Regions from separate parts of the Comamonas humi genome, predicted to be linked through region 2. Evidence: predicted binding sites of a transcription regulator. Region 2 holds the regulator's gene; each other region holds the start of a gene.
The links. The regulator sigma-54, encoded in region 2, starts transcription at its own class of promoters, with help from an activator protein. The targets are predictions, from matches to a motif close to TGGCANGNAANCTGCTTT.
Positions count from the first base shown of each region.

Region 1: ACYVKR_RS12715 (urease subunit gamma) is a predicted target of sigma-54. The motif match lies at 2,785-2,802, and genes of this name have one in related genera.
Region 3: ACYVKR_RS07185 (ammonium transporter) is a predicted target of sigma-54. The motif match lies at 3,046-3,063, and genes of this name have one in related genera.
Region 4: hmpA (NO-inducible flavohemoprotein) is a predicted target of sigma-54. The motif match lies at 3,264-3,281, and genes of this name have one in related genera.

Region 1 covers NZ_BAAGSH010000010.1:7,195-12,543, forward strand. The annotation lists gene ACYVKR_RS12705 (DUF4198 domain-containing protein) at 1-565, opposite strand, end outside; gene ACYVKR_RS12710 (TonB-dependent receptor) at 586-2,604, opposite strand; gene ACYVKR_RS12715 (urease subunit gamma) at 2,814-3,116, shown strand; gene ACYVKR_RS12720 (HupE/UreJ family protein) at 3,161-3,760, shown strand; gene ACYVKR_RS12725 (urease subunit beta) at 3,796-4,101, shown strand; gene ureC (urease subunit alpha) at 4,101-5,349, shown strand, end outside.
Region 2 covers NZ_BAAGSH010000005.1:66,346-71,694, reverse strand. The annotation lists gene ACYVKR_RS04665 (DUF1329 domain-containing protein) at 1-1,233, opposite strand, end outside; gene ACYVKR_RS04660 (RNA polymerase factor sigma-54) at 1,366-2,901, opposite strand; gene lptB (LPS export ABC transporter ATP-binding protein) at 2,930-3,703, opposite strand; gene lptA (LptA/OstA family protein) at 3,727-4,395, opposite strand; gene ACYVKR_RS04645 (thiol:disulfide interchange protein DsbA/DsbL) at 4,517-5,161, opposite strand; gene ACYVKR_RS04640 (SPOR domain-containing protein) at 5,219-5,349, opposite strand, start outside.
Region 3 covers NZ_BAAGSH010000007.1:11,002-16,350, forward strand. The annotation lists gene ACYVKR_RS07165 (sensor histidine kinase) at 1-904, shown strand, start outside; tRNA gene ACYVKR_RS07170 (tRNA-Leu) at 1,013-1,099, opposite strand; gene hpnC (phytoene/squalene synthase family protein) at 1,190-2,032, shown strand; gene ACYVKR_RS07180 (isocitrate lyase/PEP mutase family protein) at 2,114-2,959, shown strand; gene ACYVKR_RS07185 (ammonium transporter) at 3,135-4,337, shown strand; gene ACYVKR_RS07190 (LysR family transcriptional regulator) at 4,341-5,300, opposite strand.
Region 4 covers NZ_BAAGSH010000014.1:24,942-30,290, reverse strand. The annotation lists gene ACYVKR_RS15545 (pyridoxal-phosphate-dependent aminotransferase family protein) at 1-873, shown strand, start outside; gene ACYVKR_RS15540 (FKBP-type peptidyl-prolyl cis-trans isomerase) at 893-1,300, shown strand; gene ACYVKR_RS15535 (DUF3297 family protein) at 1,322-1,570, opposite strand; gene norR (nitric oxide reductase transcriptional regulator NorR) at 1,567-3,171, opposite strand; gene hmpA (NO-inducible flavohemoprotein) at 3,319-4,497, shown strand; gene ACYVKR_RS15520 (DUF445 domain-containing protein) at 4,611-5,349, shown strand, end outside.

The DNA of each region.
Region 1 (5,349 bases), on a different contig from region 2:
CGTGCTCGCCCCAGCTCAGGCGCACGCCGGCTCGGGGCTGGCCATCCAGCAGTACCAGCAGCTTGAGCGGCTGTCCCGCCTGGGGCTGGCGGCCCTGCTGGGGCACGAGTTCGAACGTCTGGCCCAAAGGCTTTTGCATTACCGCGCCCCACTGCACCACGGTCTTGTGGAACTTGCGCGCATGCACGCCGCGCACGGCACCGGGGTTGCGGTCCATGGGCAGGGGCTGCATCTGCGCATCGCCGCCCGGGGTGCTGAAGAAGCCGTTGTCCAGTTCCACGGCGATCAGCGCGGCCCGCGCATCGGGCTGGATGCGGATGCCATCGGCCAGGCGCTGCACCTGGCTGTCCACGGCGCGGCCGCGCAGGTCGTAGGCGTGCACGCGCTGCAGCTTGGCGGGGTCGAAGGGCTCGACCTGGCCCTCGTGGCCGCCGAACTGCATCACATAGCCGCCCTGCGCATCGGGCTCCAGCCACACGTTGTGCGCCTGCGCGGTGCAGGCCAGCAGCAAGGCGCCGAAGGCCGTGGCGCGCAGAAGAATCGAAGAACGAGAGAGAAGCGACATGGAGGTCCTTTGTTGCTGATTCATAGCGAGACCTGCAGACCCAGTTGCAGCGTGCGCGGCGCGCCGGGCGCCACCAGGCGCTCGCCGCCGATCAGGGCCGTGGTGCTGGCGTAGCGTGCATTGCCGGCATTGCGCAGCCACAGGCTGAGGCTGGCGTTGCGGGCCACACCGGCGGGCAGGCGGTATTGCAGGCCGATGTCTGCCCAGTGGTAGGCGCCGGCCCATTCGGTGTTGGCCGCGTTCAGCGTGCTGCGGCCCACATGGCGCAGCACGGCGTGCACGCTCAGGTCGGCACGCGGGCTCCAGCGCGCATGCACGGTGCTGGTGGTGCCGGGCACGCCGCTGACCTGGCGCCCGAGCAGCGTGGCATCGGCGTTCTGCGTGACCCGCGAGCGCGCGCGGCCCCAGGCCCATTCAAAGTGCCAGTCGCTGCGCGGCAGCCAGTGCAGTTGCAGCTCGGCGCCCTGGCGCAGCGTGGCGCCGAAGTTCTCGTACTCGCCCGGCGCCGTGTTGCGGATTTCCTGGCTCGACGTGATGCGGTAGACGGCGGCATCCACCAGCCACTGCGCCGAGGGCTGCCACTGCAGGCCCAGCTCGGCCTGGCGAAAGATGTTGGATTCCAGCTCGCGCGCGCCCAGCGCGTACTTGGCAAAGTCGCTGGGCAGCGCAAAGCCCTCGGCCCAGCTGGCCCGCAGCGCCGTGCGCGCATCGAGCTGCGCCCGCAGGCCCAGCTTGGGGCTGGCATGGCTGCGGCTGGCCATGCGCCCGCAGGGGTCGTCGCCGGCCTCGGGCCCCAGCGGGCGGCAGTGGCCCGTGAAGCGGTCCCAGCGCAGCGCAGCCGTGGCATGCAGCCAATCGTTGGCCTGCCAGCCGGCCTGGCCGTAGGCCGCCGTGTTGTCGAGCCGCGTGCGGCGGTCGTCCAGTGCCGCGCCGGTGTGCTGGCGATTGATCAGCCCATCCCAGTAGCCGTAGTCGGTGGACTCGCGCACCTGTTCCATGCCCAGCATCCAGTCCAGCGCGCCGCCCGCCAGCGCGGCCTTGCCGGCGAGGTTCAGGCCCGCGCCGCGCACGCTGCGGTCGTAGGCTTCCTCGCGCTGCATCCAGCTGCCGCGGCGCGGCCGGGTGAACCAGCGCGTGAACTCCTGCTGCGTGCCATAGGCAAAGCCCAGCAGGCGGGTGCCGCTGCCCAGGTCGTAGCCGGCATCGAGGCGCAGCGTGCCGAAGTGCTTGCGCGAGCCGTCGCCTGTCACGCGGGGATCCTGGCCCTGCGGGTCCTGCCGCCACTGTGCCTCGGTCAGGTAGCCGGGCGAGTCGCCGCGCGCCTCGTGCCAGCGGCCGGACAGGGCCAGGTCCAGCCGCGGCGTCAGCCGGTGCTTCCAGTAGCCGCTGAGCGTGCTGCGCGAAAAACCCGCATCCGGCCGCACGCCATCGCCGCGCACCTGCTGGGCCGCGAGGTTGATCTGGTCGCCCGACTCCAGCGCCTGGCCCAGCGCGAGCTGGGTGTCGAGCATGCCGTGCGAGCCGGCCGTCACGCCGATGTCGCGGTAGCTGCCGCTGCGGCGCGTGCGCAGCTCGATCAGCCCGGCTCGGTTGTAGTTGCCCTGCAGCACCGAAGTGGGGCCGCGATGCACGGCCACCTGCTCCAGCTCCAGCGGCACGACCACGTTCAGGTCGAAGTAGCCGTCGGCGTGCGACATGGCCTCGTTCAGCGGGATGCCGTCCAGCGTGGCCGCGATGTCGCCGCCATGGCCGCCGCCGGCAAAGCCGCGCAGCACCACGCTGTTGGCCACGCCGTTGAGCTGGTAGTTGCTGACATGCATGCCGGGCACCCGGCTCCACAGCGATTCGACCTCCTGCACGGGCTGCTCGCGCACCTCGTCGGCGCCCAGCGTGGTCACCGAAAACGGCTGCTGCGCGGCGTCCAGCGCCTGGCCCTTGACCGTGGTGGCGGGCAGCTCGGCGGGGGCCTCCTGCGCCGCAGCGGCCAGGCTCAGCACCAACGGCAACCCGCAACACACCAGGCGTGGATTCAACGGCATACGCAAACGCTCTCCCCTATTTTGGAAAGCCCCTGCCGTGCAAGCTTCGTGCCACCGGCGCTGCACCGAAATGCGGTTGCGCATGCACCAATGAGAGGCAAGCCTCACCAGATCGGGCACCCATGCACCACCAGCGCGCATCCGTCCGCCCTCATCGCCGCTTGCACCAGGCCGGCGCACTGGCATGGCAATTGCTTCGGAGAGCTTCCATGGAACTCACACCGCGCGAAAAAGACAAGCTGCTGATCTTCACCGCAGCCCTGCTGGCCGAGCGCCGCAAGGCGCGCGGGCTCAAGCTCAACTACCCCGAGGCCGTGGCCCTGATCAGCGCCTACGTGATGGAGGGCGCGCGCGACGGCCGAACCGTGGCCCAGCTGATGAGCGAAGGCCGCACCGTGCTCACGCGCGCCGATGTGATGGACGGCATCGCCGAGATGATTCCGGACATCCAGATCGAGGCCACCTTCCCCGACGGCACCAAGCTGGTCACGGTGCACGAACCGATCATCTGAAGCTTTTTTGGCCTCCAACCCTTATCCATCAAGCGCAAACAGCTATGAAAAAGATAACAACCATCGCCCTGGCCACCCTGCCTGCCCTGCCCATGGCCGCGCTGGCCCATGGCGGCAGCCACCCGCACACGCATGGCCTGCTGGACAGCTTCGTGCAGGGCCTGGCCCATCCATTCACCGGGCTCGACCACCTGGCGGCGATGCTGGCGCTGGGCGTGTGGAGCGCGTTGACCGTCACCCCGGCCTGGCGCGCGCCGGCCGCCTTCGTGGCGCTGCTGGTGGCCGGTGCGCTGGCCGGCTTTGCCGGCCTGTGGGTGCCGGGCGTGGAGCCGATGATCGCCGCATCGGTGCTGGTGCTGGGCCTGCTGGTGGCCGTGCAAAAGCGCATGCCCTGGGTGCTGGCCGCCGCGCTGGCGGGCGTGTTCGCGTTCTTCCACGGCGCGGCCCACGGCTATGAGCTGGCGGGCGATACCGGCCTGGCGGCCGTGGGCGCGCTGGCCGGCATGGCGCTGGGCTCGGCCGCGCTGCATGTCGCCGGCATGGCCCTGGGCCACGCCGTGGTGCAGCGCCACCAGTGGCTGGCCCGGCTGGCCGGCGCGGCCACGGCCCTGCTCGGCGCCTTCCTGCTGACCCGCCTGGCTTGAAACCTATGACGCACACGAAGCATGCGGGGTGCACCATGATCCCTGGTGAACTGTTCATCGACGCGGGCGAGCATGCCCTCAACCCCGGCCGCCGCACCGTGACGCTGGTGGTGCACAACGCCAGCGACCGGCCCATCCAGGTCGGCTCGCACTACCACTTTGCCGAGACCAATGCCGGCCTGGCCTTCGACCGCGATGCGGCGCGCGGCATGCGCCTGAACATTGCCTCGGGCATGGCCGTGCGCTTCGAGCCCGGCCAGCAGCGCACGGTGGAGCTGGTCGACATCGCCGGCGACCGGCAGATCCACGGCTTTCGCGGCCTGGTGATGGGAGCACTCTGATGGCCACGATGGACAAACGCGCCTACGCCGAGACCTACGGCCCCACGGTGGGCGACCGTGTGCGGCTGGCCGACACCGACCTCGTCCTCGAGGTGGAGCGCGACTTCACGCTGGCCGCGGGCGGCTATGGCGAGGAGGTGAAGTTCGGCGGCGGCAAGACCATCCGCGACGGCATGGCGCAAAGCCAGCGTTCGCGCGAACAGGGCGCCATGGACACGGTGCTGACCAACGCCCTCATCATCGACCACTGGGGCATCGTCAAGGCCGACATAGGCCTGAAGGACGGACGCATCGCCGCCATCGGCAAGGCCGGCAATCCCGACACCCAGCCGGGCGTGGACATCGTCATCGGCCCGGGCACCGAGATCATCAGCTGCGAAGGCAGCATCGTCACGGCCGGCGGCATAGACACGCACATCCACTTCATCGCCCCGCAGCAGATCGAGGAAGCGCTGACCAGCGGCGTGACCACCATGATCGGCGGCGGCACGGGCCCGGCCACGGGCACCTTCGCCACCACCTGCACGCCCGGCCCCTGGAACCTGGAGCGCATGCTGCAGGCGGCCGACGCCTTTCCGATGAACCTGGGCTTTCTGGGCAAGGGCAACGCCAGCCAGCCCCAGGGCCTGCACGAGCAGATCGCGGCCGGCGCCATCGGCCTCAAGCTGCACGAGGACTGGGGCAGCACGCCGGCGGCCATCGACAACTGCCTCACCGTGGCCGAGGACACCGACACCCAGGTCGCCATCCACACCGACACGCTCAACGAAAGCGGCTTCGTGGAGGACACGGTGGCCGCCTTCAAGGGCCGCACCATCCACACCTTCCACACCGAGGGTGCAGGCGGCGGCCATGCGCCCGACATCCTCAAGGTGGTGGGCGAGGCCAATGTGCTGCCCAGCTCCACCAACCCCACGCGCCCCTACACGGTGAACACGCTGGACGAGCATGTGGACATGCTCATGGTCTGCCACCACCTGGATGCCGGCATCGCCGAAGACCTGGCCTTTGCCGAAAGCCGCATCCGCAAGGAGACCATCGCGGCCGAGGACATCCTGCACGACATTGGCGCGATCAGCATGTTCAGCTCCGACAGCCAGGCCATGGGCCGCGTGGGCGAAGTGATACTGCGCACCTGGCAGACCGCGCACAAGATGAAGCAGCAGCGGGGCGCCCTGCCCGGGGACACGCGGCCCGGAGGGACGCCTGGTGATTCTTCGCGCAACGACAACTTCCGCATCAAGCGCT
Region 2 (5,349 bases):
CCACTTCTTGGTGTCGAAGGCGTAGTAGTAGTTGATCTCGCCGTACTGCCACAGCTGGCCGCGGGCATCGTAGAAGTCGCTGGAGACGGCGTGGCCGGTGTCCTCGTCGATGTAGAGCATGCGCTTGGAGTACACGTGGCGGTAGCCGGACTTGAGCTTGCCTTCCAGCACCCAGACGCGGCGCAGCTCGTAGCGGCGGTAGTCGGGGTTCAGGTGGCCGGTCTTGAGCAGGTCGGCGTACTTGATCGGCTGGTGCAGGCGGAAGGTGTTCGCGGGGATGAACATCTCGCGCTTGCCCTGCAGGCTCCATTCGTAGCGCTCGGGCGAGCCATTGAACAGGCGCTCGGCGTCGATCGGCACCTTGCCGCTGGAGCCTGGCAACGGCTGGTCGAAGCCGAACTCGGGCAGCTGGCGCACGCGGCGGGTGCCGGAATCGTAGTTCCAGGCCAGGCGCTTGTGGGAGCCGAAATTCATGGGCTCGATGGACAGCACCACGCTGCCTTTCTCGCGCTCGGGCAGCTGCGTGTAGTTCGTCACCCAGGCGTAGTAGTCGCCGGTGGCGGTGCCGGGCTTGCCCAGGTTGGCGGGGCTGTCGTAGTTGCTCAGCTGCACGTAGTTGGTGCGTCCCCAGGCGGTGCTGCCGTTGGGGCTGACGATGGCCAGATCGCGCAGCACCTCCTCGGTATACGCGCGGCTGGGCATCATGGTGTTCCAGAGCAGTTCAGCCCCGGTCTTGGGGAAGGGAAAGGGCAGCGCGCCCATGAAGCCCTTGACCCCGTAGCCATCGCTGACCACCTCGGCCTCGGTGGCATTGCGCTTGGCGACGGCGCAGACGGCATCGTCGTAGCGGAAATCGCGGTGGCCGGGATAGACCGGCAGGCGCATGCTGGCCGGGAACTTGGCGAGCAGCGCCTTCTGGCCTTCGCTGAGCTTGTCCGCGTACTGGGCCATGTTGGCGGCCGTGATCTCGAACAGCGGCTTTTCGCCGGCATAGATGTCGGGCTGGAACTGGCCGACCGACTTGGTGAACTGCACGCCGGGCGGCACGCCCAGGATCTTGCCGGTGAAGGCAGGGATGCTGCCGTCGGCATTGCCGGCCTTGGTCGCGCCGGTGCAGGTCAGGTCCTTGCCCAGGCGATCCGCCTCGGCGGCCGGCACCTTGGCCATCGCGGCGCCTGCCGCCAGCAGGCCCATGCACAGCGCAGCCGCTGTTCCCTTGTTTCTTGCTTGCATTCCTTCGGATCCCTCTTCCAATGTCGAGAAGCCGCACACGGTGCGGCGAGTGAAACCCATTCTCGAAGCGGGTGGAGAGCCGGGAATCGTCCGATGGGACTAGGGTAAACGCGGAGCTGTCGCGGATGCGCGCTACAGCGCCTTGCGCAGGTTGGCGGGCGGAATCCGCAGCGCCTCGCGGTACTTGGCCACGGTGCGGCGGGCGCATTCGATGCCCTGCTGCTGCAGCAGCTCGGCGATCTTGCTGTCCGACAGCGGCTTGGCCGGGCTCTCGGCGTCGAGCAGCTGCTTGATCAGCGCCTTGACCGCCGTGCTCGACGCGCTGCCGCCGGTCTCGGTGCCCAGGCCCGAGCCGAAGAAGTATTTCAGCTCGAAGGTGCCCTGCGGCGTGGCCATGTACTTGGCGGTGGTCACGCGGCTGATGGTCGATTCGTGCAGGCCCAGCTCGTCGGCGATCTCGCGCAGCACCATGGGCCGCATGGCCAGCTCGCCGTGCACGAAGAAGTTCTTCTGCCGCTCGACGATGGCCTGCGACACGCGCAGGATGGTGTCGAAGCGCTGCTGGATGTTCTTGATGAACCAGCGCGCCTCCTGCAAGCGCTGCTGCATGCCGGCATGGCCGCCCTTGTGGCCGCGCAGCGCGCTGGCGTAGACGTCGTGCACGCGCAGCTTGGGCATCACCTCGGGGTTGAGCTGCACCCGCCACTGCGGCTGGCCGGCGCGCGTGGCCGCGGCCGGGCGCACGATCACGTCGGGCACGATCACGTTGCGCTCCACGTTGGCATAGGGGCGGCCCGGGCGCGGCTCCAGCCCGGCGATCAGCGCCATGGCCTCGCGCACCGCGGCCTCCTTGCAGCCGGTGAGCTGCACCAGCTTGCGCACGTCGCGGCGCGCCAGCAGGTCGAGCGATTCGTGGCAGACCAGCAGGGCCGTCTCCAGCGCCTCGGCGGGCCCGGCCTGCGCGCGCTGCAGCGCCTTGAGCTGCAGCACCAGGCATTCCTGCAGGTTGCGCGCGCCCACGCCCACCGGGTCCAGGCTCTGCAGCAGGCGCAGCGCCACCGTCAGGTGGTGCAGCGCCTCGTCCAGCGCCTCGGCATCGCTGGCGTCGACCAGGCCTTCGGCCAGCTCGGCAAGCGACTCCTCGAGGTAGCCATCGTCGGTGAGCGATTCGATCAAAAAGTACAGCGCCGCCCGATCCTCGGCCGACAGCCGCAGCGCCAGCGCCTGGCGGTGCAGCACGTCCTGCAGCGACTCGTGGGCGTGGGTGTGGTCGAGGGCCGAATAGTCCTCGTCGTCGGTGCCGGCGCCGCGCGCCGGCATGTCGCCGCCCCAGTCCTCGGCGGCGGTATCGCGGCCGTCGTCGCCTTCCCAGGGCAGGGCCTCGGCGCTGACCTCGGCCACGGGTTCTGTATCAAATTCGGCTGTGGCGCTTGATTCATAAGCGCCATCAGCTACAAAATCAGAAGCAGCCTCGTTCGCTGCCGGCTCGCGCTCGGCGGGTGCATCGGCCTCGTCTTCGGCCCGCTCCAGGAACGGGTTTTCGTCGAGCATCTGCTCCACTTCCTGCTGCAGCTCCTGGGTGGACAGCTGCAGCAGCCGAATGGATTGCTGCAATTGGGGGGTCAGCGTCAGGCTCTGCGAAACCTTGAGCGACAGGCCGGGCATCATGGACACGACTCGAAGACCTGTTCGGGAGTCACATGCGGAAGTGTTCGCCCAGGTACACCCGGCGCACGTCGGCGTTCTCGACGATCTCCTGCGGCGTGCCCTGCGCCAGCACCCGGCCGTCGCTGATGATGCAGGCGTGGTCGCAGATGCCCAGGGTCTCGCGCACGTTGTGGTCGGTGATGAGCACGCCGATGCCGCGGTCCTTCAGGAAGCCGACGATGCGCTGGATCTCGATCACCGCGATCGGGTCGATGCCGGCGAAGGGCTCGTCCAGCAGGATGAAGCGCGGCTGCGTGGCCAGCGCCCGGGCGATTTCCACGCGCCGGCGCTCGCCGCCGGACAGCGCCAGGGCCGGCGATTCGCGCAGGTGCTCCACGCGCAGCTCCTGCAGCAGCGAGGTCAGGCGGCGCTCGATCTCGCTGCGCGCCAGCGGGCGGCCCGCCTCGTCGCGCTGCAGCTCGAGCACGCCGCGCACGTTGTCCTCGACGCTGAGCTTGCGGAAGATCGAGGCTTCCTGCGGCAGGTACGACAGGCCGAGCTGCGAGCGCTGGTGGATGGGCATGTTGGCCACCGAGTGGCCGTCGATCAGGATATCGCCCGCGTCGCTGCGCACCAGGCCGACGATCATGTAGAACGACGTGGTCTTGCCCGCGCCGTTGGGGCCCAGCAGGCCGACGACCTCGCCCTTGCGCACGGACAGCGACACGTCCTTGACCACCTTGCGGCTGCCGTAGGACTTCTGCAGGTGGCGCACTTCGAGGCAGCTCTGGTCGCTGCCCGTGGCCAATTCGCGCACCGCGATGGTGCTGACAGGCTCGGCCGCGGTCACTTGCTTCCTTCGTTCAGCTGTTGGCTGGGCCGCAGCTCGGTGCCGGCCCCGGAAGCGGGCGGCGTGGCGGGCTTGGCTCCGTTGCCGCTGCCGCCCTGCGGGTCCTTGGGCGACAGCATCACGCGCACCCGGCCGCCCTTGGCGGCGCCCGGCTTGGTGTCGCTGGCCTGCGCGGTCTTCTGGCCGTTGACGGTGAAGGTGTCGCTCAGGTTGTTGTAGACGATGACCGAGCCGCTGACCTGGTCGGTCAGCGCGGTTTCGCGGTAGCGCCGCAGCTCGGCACGGCGGTTCAGGTGCACGGTGTCGTCGCGGCCGTCGTAGGTGATGACGTCGCCTTCGCCCTCGATGTACTCGGCGGGCGCGCCCGGCAGGGTGTCGCGCTTCTGGCGGAAGAACGCCAGCTTGCCAGCGCCGGCCGTCACCACGCCGCGCTGGTAGCCGTCGCGGTCCTGGCTGACCTCGAGCTTCTCGCCACGGATCACGATGGTGCCCTTGGTCACCACCACGTTGCCGGTGAACACGCTGGTCTGCTTGAGCTCGTCGTGCTGGCCGGAGTCGGCCTCGATGTTCATGGGCTTCATGCGGTCGGCTTTCTCCGCATGCGCGCCCGCGGCCCAGGCCAGTACGGCCAGGGCAAGAACCCGTGAAATTAAGCGAATCTTCATAAGCGGCATGTTTTTTGCTCCAACGATTGTAGCCAGCCTGCCCGCCGCCTCGCCGAAAAAGTACAAAGCCCGCGGATGCGGGCTTTGCGCGGGTGGGGCGATGCCCCCACGGGCGGATGGTTTATGCCTTGGACTGGGCCGCCAGGTACTCGACCACCTTCAGCACATTGGCCATCGAGCCGGCGCGCGTGCCATCGGTGTAGTACTTGCCGGCCACGCCCATCGCGGGCACGCCCTCGACGCCGTAGGCCTCCTGCAGTTGGGTGGCCTTGCGCACCTGGCTGGCCACCGAGAAGGAGTTGTAGACCTCCTTGAACTTGGCGCCGTCCACGCCCTGCTTTTCCATGAAGGCGAAGATCTCGTCGTCCTTGTTCAGGCGCTGGCGCTCCACGTGGATGGCGCGGAACACCTTCTCATGCACCTCGGGGATCTTGCCCATGGCTTCCAGCGCGAAGTAGATCTTCTGCTGCGGGATGAAGGTGTTGTTGAAGGCGATGGGCACGCGGCGCACCTGAATGTGCTTGGGCGCGCCCTTGACCCAGGCTTCGAACTGGGGCTCGAAGGCATTGCAGTGCGGGCAGCTGTACCAGAAGAACTCAATCACGTCGACCTTGCCGGCCGGCGCTTCCGGGGTGACCGGCGTGCGCAGCTTGACATAGTCCTTGCCTTCCTGGAACTTGGCCTGGGCCAGGGCACCCTGCGTGGGCAGGGCCAGGGATGCGGCAGCCACCGAAGCGGCGGTCAACGAGAAGTCACGGCGTTTCATAAAAAGGATGCTCCTGATGCAATGGTCGGTGTAGGAGTGGCCGGGCCGGAAAAAAGTTCAACGCTGCACGCGCACGATCTGCGCGTCGATGCCGGCGCCGTCGAGCTTGCCCTTGAGGCCGTCGGCGTCGTCGCGCTTGGCGAAGGGGCCCACCCGCACGCGGTAGACCACGCGGCCGTTGACCTCGC
Region 3 (5,349 bases), on a different contig from region 2:
GGCCATTGCCGGCCTCATCAACCGCCCGCTCAAGCAGCTCTCGAGCGCCACCAACCGGCTCAAGGAAGGCGACTTCGCCGCGCAGCTGGACGAGGACGCCGTGACCAGCGAGATCCGCGAGGTCAACATCGGTTTCAACCGCATGACGGAGCGGCTCGCCAAGCTCGAACAGGACCGCGCGGTGATGCTCGCCGGCATCTCGCACGACCTGCGCACGCCGCTGGCGCGGCTGCGCCTCGAAACCGAGATGAGCGTGTTCGACGACGTGGCCCGCGAGCACATGGTGGCCGACATCGTGCAGCTCGACGCCACGATCGACAAGTTTCTCGACTACGCCCGCCCCGACACCATCGCCAAGCTCACGCCGGTCAACGTGCATGGCGTGGTTTCGTCGTGCGTCTATGCGGTGCAGGACCACCAGGAGCTGCAGATCCACATGGACGTGCCGCGCGAACTGATGGTGATGGCCGACGAGATTGAGCTGTCGCGCGTGCTGTCCAACGTGCTGGAAAACGCCCGGCGCTATGGCAAGACGCCCGAGACCGACTACACCCAGGTCGACATCACCGTGAAATGTAGCGAGCGCAGCGTGCTCATCCAGGTGCGCGACCGCGGCCGCGGCGTGCTGCCCGAGCAACTGGCCAACCTGACCAAGCCCTTCTTCCGCGGCGACACCGCCCGCACCGCAGCGGCCGGCGCGGGCCTCGGCCTGTCCATCGTCGACAAGACCGTGCAGCGCATGGGCGGCAAGCTGCGCATGAGCAACGCCACGCACGGCACCGGCCTGGTCACCAACATCCAGCTGCAGCGCGCCCCCGACCTGCCCAAGGGCAAGGAAAACAAGCGCCGCCTGCACCGACCCCAGGTCAAGCGCAATGCGCCGACCAATTTTGGTGATTTATGATGAAATTGGCCTCTAGTGCTTATGCAGCAAGCGCTAGCAGCTATATTTTTTGACAAACAGAATAGAAAAAAACGCCACCCGTTGCCGGGTGGCGTTTTTCATGGATGGTGGTGCGCGGGGGGGGACTCGAACCCCCACACCATTGCTGGCGTCAGGACCTAAACCTGGTGCGTCTACCAATTTCGCCACCCGCGCAACGTGTCCTGCCGGACAAGCGGGCGATTCTACATGCTCACGGGCCGCTGCCGCGGCAGTTCGGCCATTTTTGGCGCTAGCATCCGCGCTGTGAACGAATCCGCCCCCATCCAGCACTACGAGAATTTCCCGGTCGCCTCGTGGCTGTGCCCCGCCCACCTGCGCCCGCCCATCGCCGCCATCTACCACTTCGCCCGCACAGCGGACGATATCGCCGACGAAGGCGATGCCGGCTCCGCACAGCGGCTGGCCGAGCTATCGCGCTACCGCGACGAGCTGGCGCGCGTGGCCGCCGGGCAGACTCCGCAGTCGCCGTGGGATGCGGTGTTCGTGCCGCTGGCCGCGATGATTCGCCAGTTCGGCCTGCCGGTGGCGCTGCTGGACGACCTGCTCAGCGCCTTCATGCAGGACATCGCCCGCACCGAGGCCGGCGCCACCTACCGCGACCGCGCGGAACTGCTGGACTACTGCCGCCGCTCGGCCAACCCGGTGGGGCGCCTGCTGCTGCACCTCTACGGCATTGCCGATGCGCAATCGCTGGCGCAGAGCGACGCCATCTGCAGCGCGCTGCAGCTCATCAACTTCTGGCAGGACCTGAGCGTGGACATCCCGCGCCAGCGCTACTACCTGTGCGACGCCGACCGCGAGCGCTTCGGCGTGGCGCTGGCCGACATGCAGGCGCAGCGGCCTTCGCCCGCCATGCAGGCGCTGATCGCCGACGTGCTGCAATGGGCCGACGCGCTGATGCACAGCGGCGCGCCGCTGGTGCATACCGTGCCCGGGCGCAGCGGCTGGGAGCTACGGCTGGTGGTGCAAGGCGGCCTGGCCATGCTGGCCAAGGTACGCGCGCAGCAAGGCGGCAGCCTGCTGACACGCCGCACGCTGGGCCCGCTGGATGCACCGGGCATCCTGCTGCGCGCCTTGCTCATGTAGGGCATGCATGCCGGATGGGATCGCCGGGCGCAAGACTGCATCCAGGCCCGGGGTTAGCATCCCAGTCTTCCAGGAGGCTCCATGACCCATCGCAGTGTTTCTCAAAAGCGTGCCATCTTCCGCGAAATGCACCAGTCGGGCTGCTTCGTGCTGCCAAATCCGTGGGATGCGGGCAGCGCCCGCGTTCTGGCGGGGCTGGGGTTCAAGGCCCTGGCGACCACCAGCTCGGGCCACGCCTGGTCGTGTGCGCGTGCAGACGGGCAGCTGTCGCGCGCCGAAACCCTGGCGCACATGCGCTACATGGCCGAAGCCACCGACCTGCCCATCAACGCTGACTTCGAGAGCGGCTTCGCAGGCACGCCCGAAGGCGTAGCCGAGAGCGTGCGGCTGGCGGTCGAGACCGGCGTGGCAGGCATCTCCATCGAGGATTCCACCGGCGATCCGCAAGCGCCCCTACGCGGCATTGCCGAGTCGGTCCAGCGGATGCGGGCGGCCCGCGCGGCGATTGACGCGGCTGGCGGAGACACCCTGCTGATCGGGCGCGCAGAGAACTTCTTCGTGGGCCGCCCCGACCTCGACGACACCATACTGCGCCTGCAGGCCTATGCGGATGCCGGAGCGGATTGCCTGTACGCACCCGGCATCAGGACGCGCGAGCAGATCAGTGCCGTGGTTGCAGCGGTCGCACCCAGGCCGGTCAACGTGCTGATCGGCTGGGCCAGCGACCTGACCCTCCAGGACCTGGCCGGCCTTGGCGTAAGGCGCGTCAGCGTCGGCGGCGCCTTGGCGCGCGCAGCCTGGGGTGGCTTCCTCAATGCGGCACGCTCGATCGCGGAGCATGGGACGTTCGATGGCTTTGCCGATGCGGCCTCTGGCACAGAGCTCAACGCCCTCTTCAACCAGCCGGCGGACCGCCCGCCCCGCTGATACACGTGCCCGTGGACTTCGCAGGAACCTGAACCGCCCCATGCTGGGGCACGCCAAGAGTACCCCAGCGCCCACCAGCCCCAAGCTGGCGCGGATATTGCTTGCTTTTAGTGCGTTGCGTGACATCTGCGCAATTTCGCACCAAACCACAGCAATTTCCCAAGGGAGCGCTTTCATGGAAGCACTAAAACAGGGCGCCGATGCCCTGTTCATTTTGATGGGCGCGGTCATGGTCCTGGCCATGCACGCGGGTTTCGCCTTTTTGGAACTGGGCACCGTGCGCCGCAAGAACCAGGTCAATGCGCTGGTGAAGATCCTGGTCGACTTCTCGGTCTCCACCGTGGTCTATTTCGTGGTCGGCTACGCGGTGGCCTATGGCACCGGCTTTTTCGTGGGCGCCGAACAACTGGCCTCACAGAATGGCTATGCGCTGGTCAAGTTCTTCTTCCTGCTCACGTTCGCCGCGGCCATCCCCGCCATCATCTCGGGTGGTATTGCCGAGCGGGCCAAATTCTGGCCGCAGCTGATCGCCACAGCCGTGATCGTGGGCTTCGTCTACCCCTTCTTCGAGGGCATTGCCTGGAACCAGCATTTCGGCGTGCAGGCCTGGATCCAGTCGCTGACCGGCGCCGAGTTCCACGATTTCGCCGGCAGCGTGGTGGTGCATGCCGTGGGCGGCTGGATCGCCCTGGGTGCCGTGGTGCTGCTGGGCGCGCGCAGCAACCGCTACCGCCAGGGCGGGGGGATTTCGGCGCATCCGCCATCGAGCATTCCCTTTCTGGCCCTCGGGGCGTGGATCCTCACGGTGGGCTGGTTCGGCTTCAATGTGATGAGCGCGCAGACGCTGGACAAGATTTCCGGCCTGGTGGCGGTGAATTCGCTCATGGCCATGGTGGGCGGCACGCTGGCCGCGCTGCTGCTGGGCAAGAACGACCCAGGCTTCGTGCACAACGGTCCGCTGGCGGGCCTGGTGGCGGTGTGCGCGGGCTCGGACCTGATGCACCCGCTTGGTGCATTGGTGGTGGGTGCGGTGGCCGGCGCCATCTTCGTGTTCATGTTCACGCTCACCCAGAACAAATGGAAGATCGACGACGTGCTGGGCGTGTGGCCGCTGCATGGCCTGTGCGGCACCTGGGGCGGCATCGCGGCGGGCATTTTTGGTGCACAGGCGCTGGGCGGGCTGGGCGGCGTACACCTGGGCGCGCAGATCATTGGCACGCTGATCGGCGTACTCTGGGCCACCTTGGGCGGCGCTCTGGTCTATGGGGCGCTCAAGGCCACGGTGGGCCTGCGCCTGAGCCTGGAAGAGGAATACAACGGCGCGGACCTGTCCATCCACCGCATCAGCGCCACCCCCGAGCGCGAGGCCAACTGGTAAGCCCTACGGCAGCTCCTGCATCCCCTGGGCGGGCCAGCTGCCATTGCCGATCAGTTCGGCCGCAATGGCCCTGAGCAGGTTGCAGACGCTTGACTCCGCCATGCTGGGGGTATCGGTGGAACGGCGGACCATGTAGACGGGGCGCGACAAGGCAGGCTGGGTGATCTCGGCCGCCGACAGCTTGCCGCTCTGGATCTCCTGGAACACCGAGGCATAGGACAGCAGGCTGCAGCCCACGCCGCCCGCCACCAGGTCGATGATCTGGTGGATGGCATTCACCTCCGCCACCGGCACCAGTTGCAGGCGGTGCGCGGCGGACAGCCTGTCGAGCAGGATACGCAGCCCATGCTCGGGCGCCGGCAGTATCAGCGGATAGCGCGCCAGCGTGCCGAAGCGCACCTTGGGCAGTACCTGGGCATCGCCGCTTCTGGGCACCAGGCGGCCCGGCGGTGCGATCAGCACCAGGGCTTCGTCGGCCAGCGGCTCATGGACCAGGCCGCTGCTGTCGTGCTTCTGGAAAGTGATGCCTATATCGATCTGCCCCTGCAGCAGCAACTGGGGGATGTAGCCGGTACTCAGCTCCGCCACCTGCAGCCGCACCTGCGGCCACCGCGCGAGCGTGCCAGTCACCAGCGGAACCGTCAGCAGCTTGGCCATGGACTGCGGCAGGCCCACGTTCAGCGGGCCGCTGGGAGTGGCATCCATGCGCCGTACATCGTCCAGCGCGGTATCGAACTGCGCCAGCAGCGCCAGTGCGTGCTTTTCCAGGCGGAGCCCGGCGGCCGTGGGCCTGACGCCCTGCGCCGTGCGCTCGAACAGCCGCAACCCCAGGTTCTCCTCCAGCCCCTTGATGTGCATGCTCATGGCGGGCTGGGCAATGTACATGGCCTGGGCGGCCTTCGAGATCGAGCCGGCCGCGCAGACGGCCAGAAAGCATTGCAGGTTGCGCAGGTCTATGGACATGGGAAAGCAGGTGTTTGCGGGCCGAGAGGGTTTCCGTCCGCATTGGCAT
Region 4 (5,349 bases), on a different contig from region 2:
TGGACGCAGATCTTCGACGAAGGCGCGCTCGGCGGCGGCTCGGTGGTCTGCAAGGCCCGCCAGCAGGGCGACGGCCCGCAGGCGCCCTGGGCGCCGTGCCCGGCGCAAGAGGTGGCGGCCGCCATCCGCGCCGAGAAGCCCAAGGTGGTGTTCGCGCCGCACGTGGAGACGGCCAGCGGCATCATCCTGTCCGACGACTACCTGCGCGCCGTGGCCGATGCCGCGCACGAGGTGGGCGCGCTGTTCGTGCTGGACTGCGTGGCCTCGGGCGCGATGTGGGTGGACATGGAGAAGACCGGCGTGGACGTGCTCATCAGCGCGCCGCAGAAGGGCTGGAGCAGCTCGCCGTGCTGCGCCATGGTCATGCTCTCGGCGCGCGCCCGCGAGGCCATCGAGCACACGCGCAGCTCCAGCTTCTCGTGCGACCTGAAGAAGTGGATGCAGATCGCCGAAGGCTACGAAAAAGGCCAGCACGCCTACCACACGACCATGCCGACCGACGCGCTGGTGCGCCTGCGCGACGTGATGCTGGAGACCCGCGAGTACGGGTTCGCCAAGGTGCGCGAGGAGCAGATGGCCCTGGGTGCCCAGGTGCGCGCGCTGCTCGAGTCGCGCGGCTTCCCTAGCGTGGCCGCCGAAGGCTGGAAGGCGCCCGGTGTGGTGGTGAGCTACACCATCGATCCCGGCATCCAGAGCGGCAAGAAATTCCTCGACGTGGGCCTGCAGACCGCCGCCGGCGTGCCGTTGCAGTGCGACGAAGGACCAGATTTCAAGACCTTCCGCATCGGCCTGTTCGGGCTGGAGAAATGGCACAACGTGGAGCGCACCGTCGGCCAGTTGCGCACCGCGCTCGACACCATCGCCAAGGCTTGATGCAACAGGAATCCAAGAAATGAGCAAAACCCTATTCGCCCTCGCGGCCTGCGCGCTGCTGGCCGGCACGGCCCATGCCGCCGAACCCGTCAAGACCGCCAGCGGCCTGGTCTATGAAAGCCTGAAGGACGGCACGGGCGACAGCCCCAAGGCCAGCGATACCGTGAAGGTGCACTACCGCGGCTGGTTCCCCGAATCGGGCAAGGAGTTCGACAGCTCGATCGCGCGCGGCCAGCCCATCGAGTTTCCGCTGTCGGGCGTGATCGCCTGCTGGACCGAGGGCGTGCAGAAGATGAAGGTGGGCGGCAAGGCCAAGCTTACCTGCCCGCCGGCCATCGCCTACGGCAGCCGCGGCGCCGGCGGCGTGATCCCGCCCAACGCCACGCTGAACTTCGAGGTCGAGCTGCTGGGCATCAAGGGGCGCTGAGCCCCATGATGCGGGGGCCGGTCAGCGGTAATACGCCTCGACCGTGCCCTTGAGCTTGATCAGCAGCGGGCGGCCCTTGCGGTCCAGGGTCTTGCCGGCGGGCACCTTGACCCAGCCTTCGCTGACGCAGTATTCCTCCACGTCGAAGCGCTCCTTGCCGTTGAAGCGGATGCCGATGTCGTGCTCGAACACGGCGGCCACGTGGTGCGGGCTCCTGGGGTCGATGCTCAGGTGGTCGGGCAGTTCGGGGCGCTCGGCGGTGTCGGTCATGCTCGGGGTTCTCCGTTGGGCAAAGGCGCCATTGTCCCGGATTTGCGCGGCCCCGGCGGCGTGATGCCCAGGCGCCGCGCCAGGCGCTGCAGGTTGGCGCGGTCCAGGCGCAGCTCGCGCGCGGCCGCCGCCCAGTTGCCGGCATGGCGCTGCAGGCTGGCCTCGACCAGGCCGCGCTCATAGGTATCGACGGCCTCGCGCAGGCCCTGCTGCGGCGCGGCCTCGGGTACGGGAGCCGCCAGCGGCGCAGCCGCGGCGGAAGGGAGCGCATCCCACAGGTCGCCCAGGCCCAGCGTGACGATGCGCGGCCGTGTGGACGGGCCGTGCGGCGCCCGGCTCAGCGCCTTGAGCACGCCGCGGCTCAGCAGGTGCTCCAGCTCGCGCACATTGCCCGGCCAGGGCTGGGCCAGCAGCGCGGCCTGCGCGGCGGCATCGAGCCGCAGACCGCCGAGCTGCAGGCGCGAGCGGTTGTCCTCCAGAAAGAAGCCGGCCAGCAGCAGCACGTCGCTGTCGCGCTCGCGCAGCGGCGGCACGGTCAGCGGGTAGACGCTGAGGCGGTGGTAGAAGTCGGCGCGCATGCGGCCGGCCTGCACCTCGGCGGCGAGGTCGCGGTTGGTGGCGGCGATCACGCGCACGTCCACGTGGTGCTCGCGGTCCGAGCCCAGGCGCTGCAGCTGGCCGCTTTGCAGCACGCGCAGCAGCTTGGCCTGCACCGGCAGCGAGAGCTCGCCCACCTCGTCGAGGAACAGCGTGCCCTGGTGCGCCTGCTCGAACTTGCCGCGCCGCTCGGCCAGTGCGCCGGTGAAGGCGCCGCGCACATGGCCGAACAGCTCGCTCTCGACCAGGTTGTCGGGCAGGGCCGCGCAGTTGATGCTGACCAGCGGCCGGCCGGCGCGCGCCGACTGCGCGTGCACCGCCTGGGCGACCAGCTCCTTGCCGGTGCCGGTCTCGCCGCTGATGAGCACGCTCAGCTCGCTGGCGGCCACGAGCGCGATGTCCTTCTGCAGCTGGCGCATGGCCGGGCTGTGGCCCAGCAGCGGGCGCAGGCCGGCCGGCGAGGGTTCGGGCGCCGGCGCGGGGCGGGCCTGCGCCAGCGCGCGCAGGCGCTCGGCCGTGGTGACGGTGGCGGCCGCCAGGTTGCTGAAGGCCTGCAGCGCGGCCAGCGAGGCCGGGTCGGCAAAGCGGCCGGCGTCGAGCGCATCCAGCGTCAGCAGCCCCCAGGGCAGGCCGCCGGCATGCAGCACGCAGCCCATGCAGTCGTGCACGTGCAGCACGGCATCGGGCTGGGCGATGAGGCCGTCGTACGGGTCGGGCAGCGGGCTGTCGGGCGCGAAGCGCATGGCCTGGCCGGCCGCCAGCAGTTGGGCGAAGCGCGGGTGCTCGGCGAGGCGAAAGCGCCGGCCCAGCGTGTCGGGCACCAGGCCGTCGATGGCCACGGGGCGCAGCCATTCGCCGTCCAGCCGCAGCAGCGCCGCGGCGTCGGCCGGCAGCACGGCGCGCAGCGCGGCCAGCAGGCGGCGGAAGCGCTCGCGCTCGGGCAGGTCCTGCGCCAGGTCGGCCACCAGCGGAACCAGTGCATGCAGCATGGCGGATGTGGTCATTTTGACTTTGTTTGAGTCAGAAGGACTGCATTTTAAATGGGTTGATTTGACTCGTTACCTTGCAAGTGATTGATCTGCAAGCGGCGGCATCCTGGCACGGGGCTTGCAGTAAGGAAAGAGAGTCCATTGACCGCAAGGAGCTTTTCTGTGCTGACCGACCAACAACGCGCCATCGTCAAATCCACCGTACCGCTGCTCGAGACCGGCGGCGAGGCGCTGATCACCCATTTCTACAACACCATGCTGGGCGAGCACCCCGAGGTGCGTCCGCTGTTCAACCAGGCCCACCAGCAAAGCGGCGCCCAGCCGCGCGCGCTGGCCTTCAGCGTGCTGATGTACGCCAAGCACATCGACAAACTCGAAGCCCTGGGCGACCTGCCCGCGCAGATCGTGAACAAGCACGTGGCGCTGCAGGTGCAGGCCGAGCACTATCCCATCGTCGGCGCCTGTTTGCTGCGCGCCATCCGTGAGGTGCTGGGCGCAGAGATCGCCACCGACGAGGTGCTGGCCGCCTGGGGCGCGGCCTACCAGCAGCTGGCCGACATCCTGATCGCCGCCGAGCGCAGCGTCTATGACCGCACGGCCGAGGCCGAGGGCGGCTGGCGCGGCGAGCGCGCCTTCACCGTCGAGAAGAAGGTGCAGGAAAGCGCCGAGATCACCTCGTTCTACCTGGTGCCCGCCGACGGCGGCACGGTGATCGCCCACCTGCCGGGCCAGTACATCGGCCTGCGCGCGGTGGTGGACGGCGAGGAGCAGCGCCGCAACTATTCGCTGTCGGCGCCGGCCAACGGCCGCAGCCTGCGCATCAGCGTCAAGCGCGAGGCGGGCGGCAAGGTGTCCAACTTTTTGCACGACCAGGTGCAGGTGGGCGGCACGCTGCAGCTCTTTCCTCCGGCCGGCCACTTCACGCTGCAGGACAGCGACAAGCCGCTGGTGCTGATCAGCGGCGGCGTCGGCATCACGCCCACGCTGCCCATGCTGGCCACGGCCCTGGCGGCCAAGCGGCCCGTGACCTTCATCCACTGCGCGCGCGAGCGCTCGGTCCATGCCTTCCGCGAGCGCATCGACCAGTTGGCCGCCGAGCACCCGCAGCTCACGCGCTACTACTGCTACGACCGCGCCGTGCCCGAGGACCAGGTCGACGCCGAAGGCTACCTGACCGAAGAGCGCCTGGGCCAATGGCTGCCGGCCTCGCGCGATGCCGACGTCTACTTCCTCGGCCCGCGTCCGTTCATGCATGTGCTCAAGCGCTCGCTCAGGAACCTGGGCGTGCCCGACAAGCAGGTGCGCTACGAGTTCTTCGGCCCGGCCGAGGCGCTGGCCTGATAAATGGATAGCTGCTGGCGCTTGCTGTGCAATGCTTTCAAATATGAAAGGCATTGAAGTGCATATGTAGCAAGCGCTGGCAGCTATTGTTTTTGCTGGCCTATAGTGGCGGCATGCTGACCGCCGAACAACAAACCCTGTTGCGCCGCGCCAAGCGCGTGCCGCTGTTGCTGCTGCTGGCCGCGGCCGCGCTCTTCCTCGGCGTGAGCTGGCTGCTGCCGCAGCCCGGCGTGCAGGCGCCGTCGTGGCAACTGGCCCTGCGCTGCACCAAGGCCGTGGCCGAGGCGGCCATGGTCGGCGCGCTGGCCGACTGGTTCGCGGTGGCGGCGCTGTTCCGCCACATCCCCATCCCCTGGATACAGCGGCACACGGCCATCATCCCGCGCAACAAGGACCGTATCGGCGAGAACCTCGCCACCTTCGTGCGCGACAAGTTCCTCGACGCCGACTCGCTGGTGCGCCTCATCCGCCAGCACAGCCCGGCCGACAAGTTGGCGCAGTGGCTCAAGAGCCCCGCCAACGCCGAGCTGCTGGGCCACCAGGTGGCGCGGCTGGCCGCGGCCGCGCTCGACACGGCGCAGGACCAGCAGGTCGAGCGCTTCATCAAGACCGCGCTGCGCACCCTGCTCGGGCAGATGGACCTGTCGCAGACCCTCTCGAAAGTGCTGGCCGCGCTGACCCAGGACGGCCGTCATCAGGTGCTGCTGGAGCAGGCGCTGGGCAAACTCATGGAACTGCTGCACGAGGCCGAGACCCGCACGCTGATCGCCCAGACCATCGCCCACTGGCTCAAGACCGAGCACCCGTGGAAGGAAAAGATGCTGCCCACCGACTGGCTCAGCGGCAAGGGCT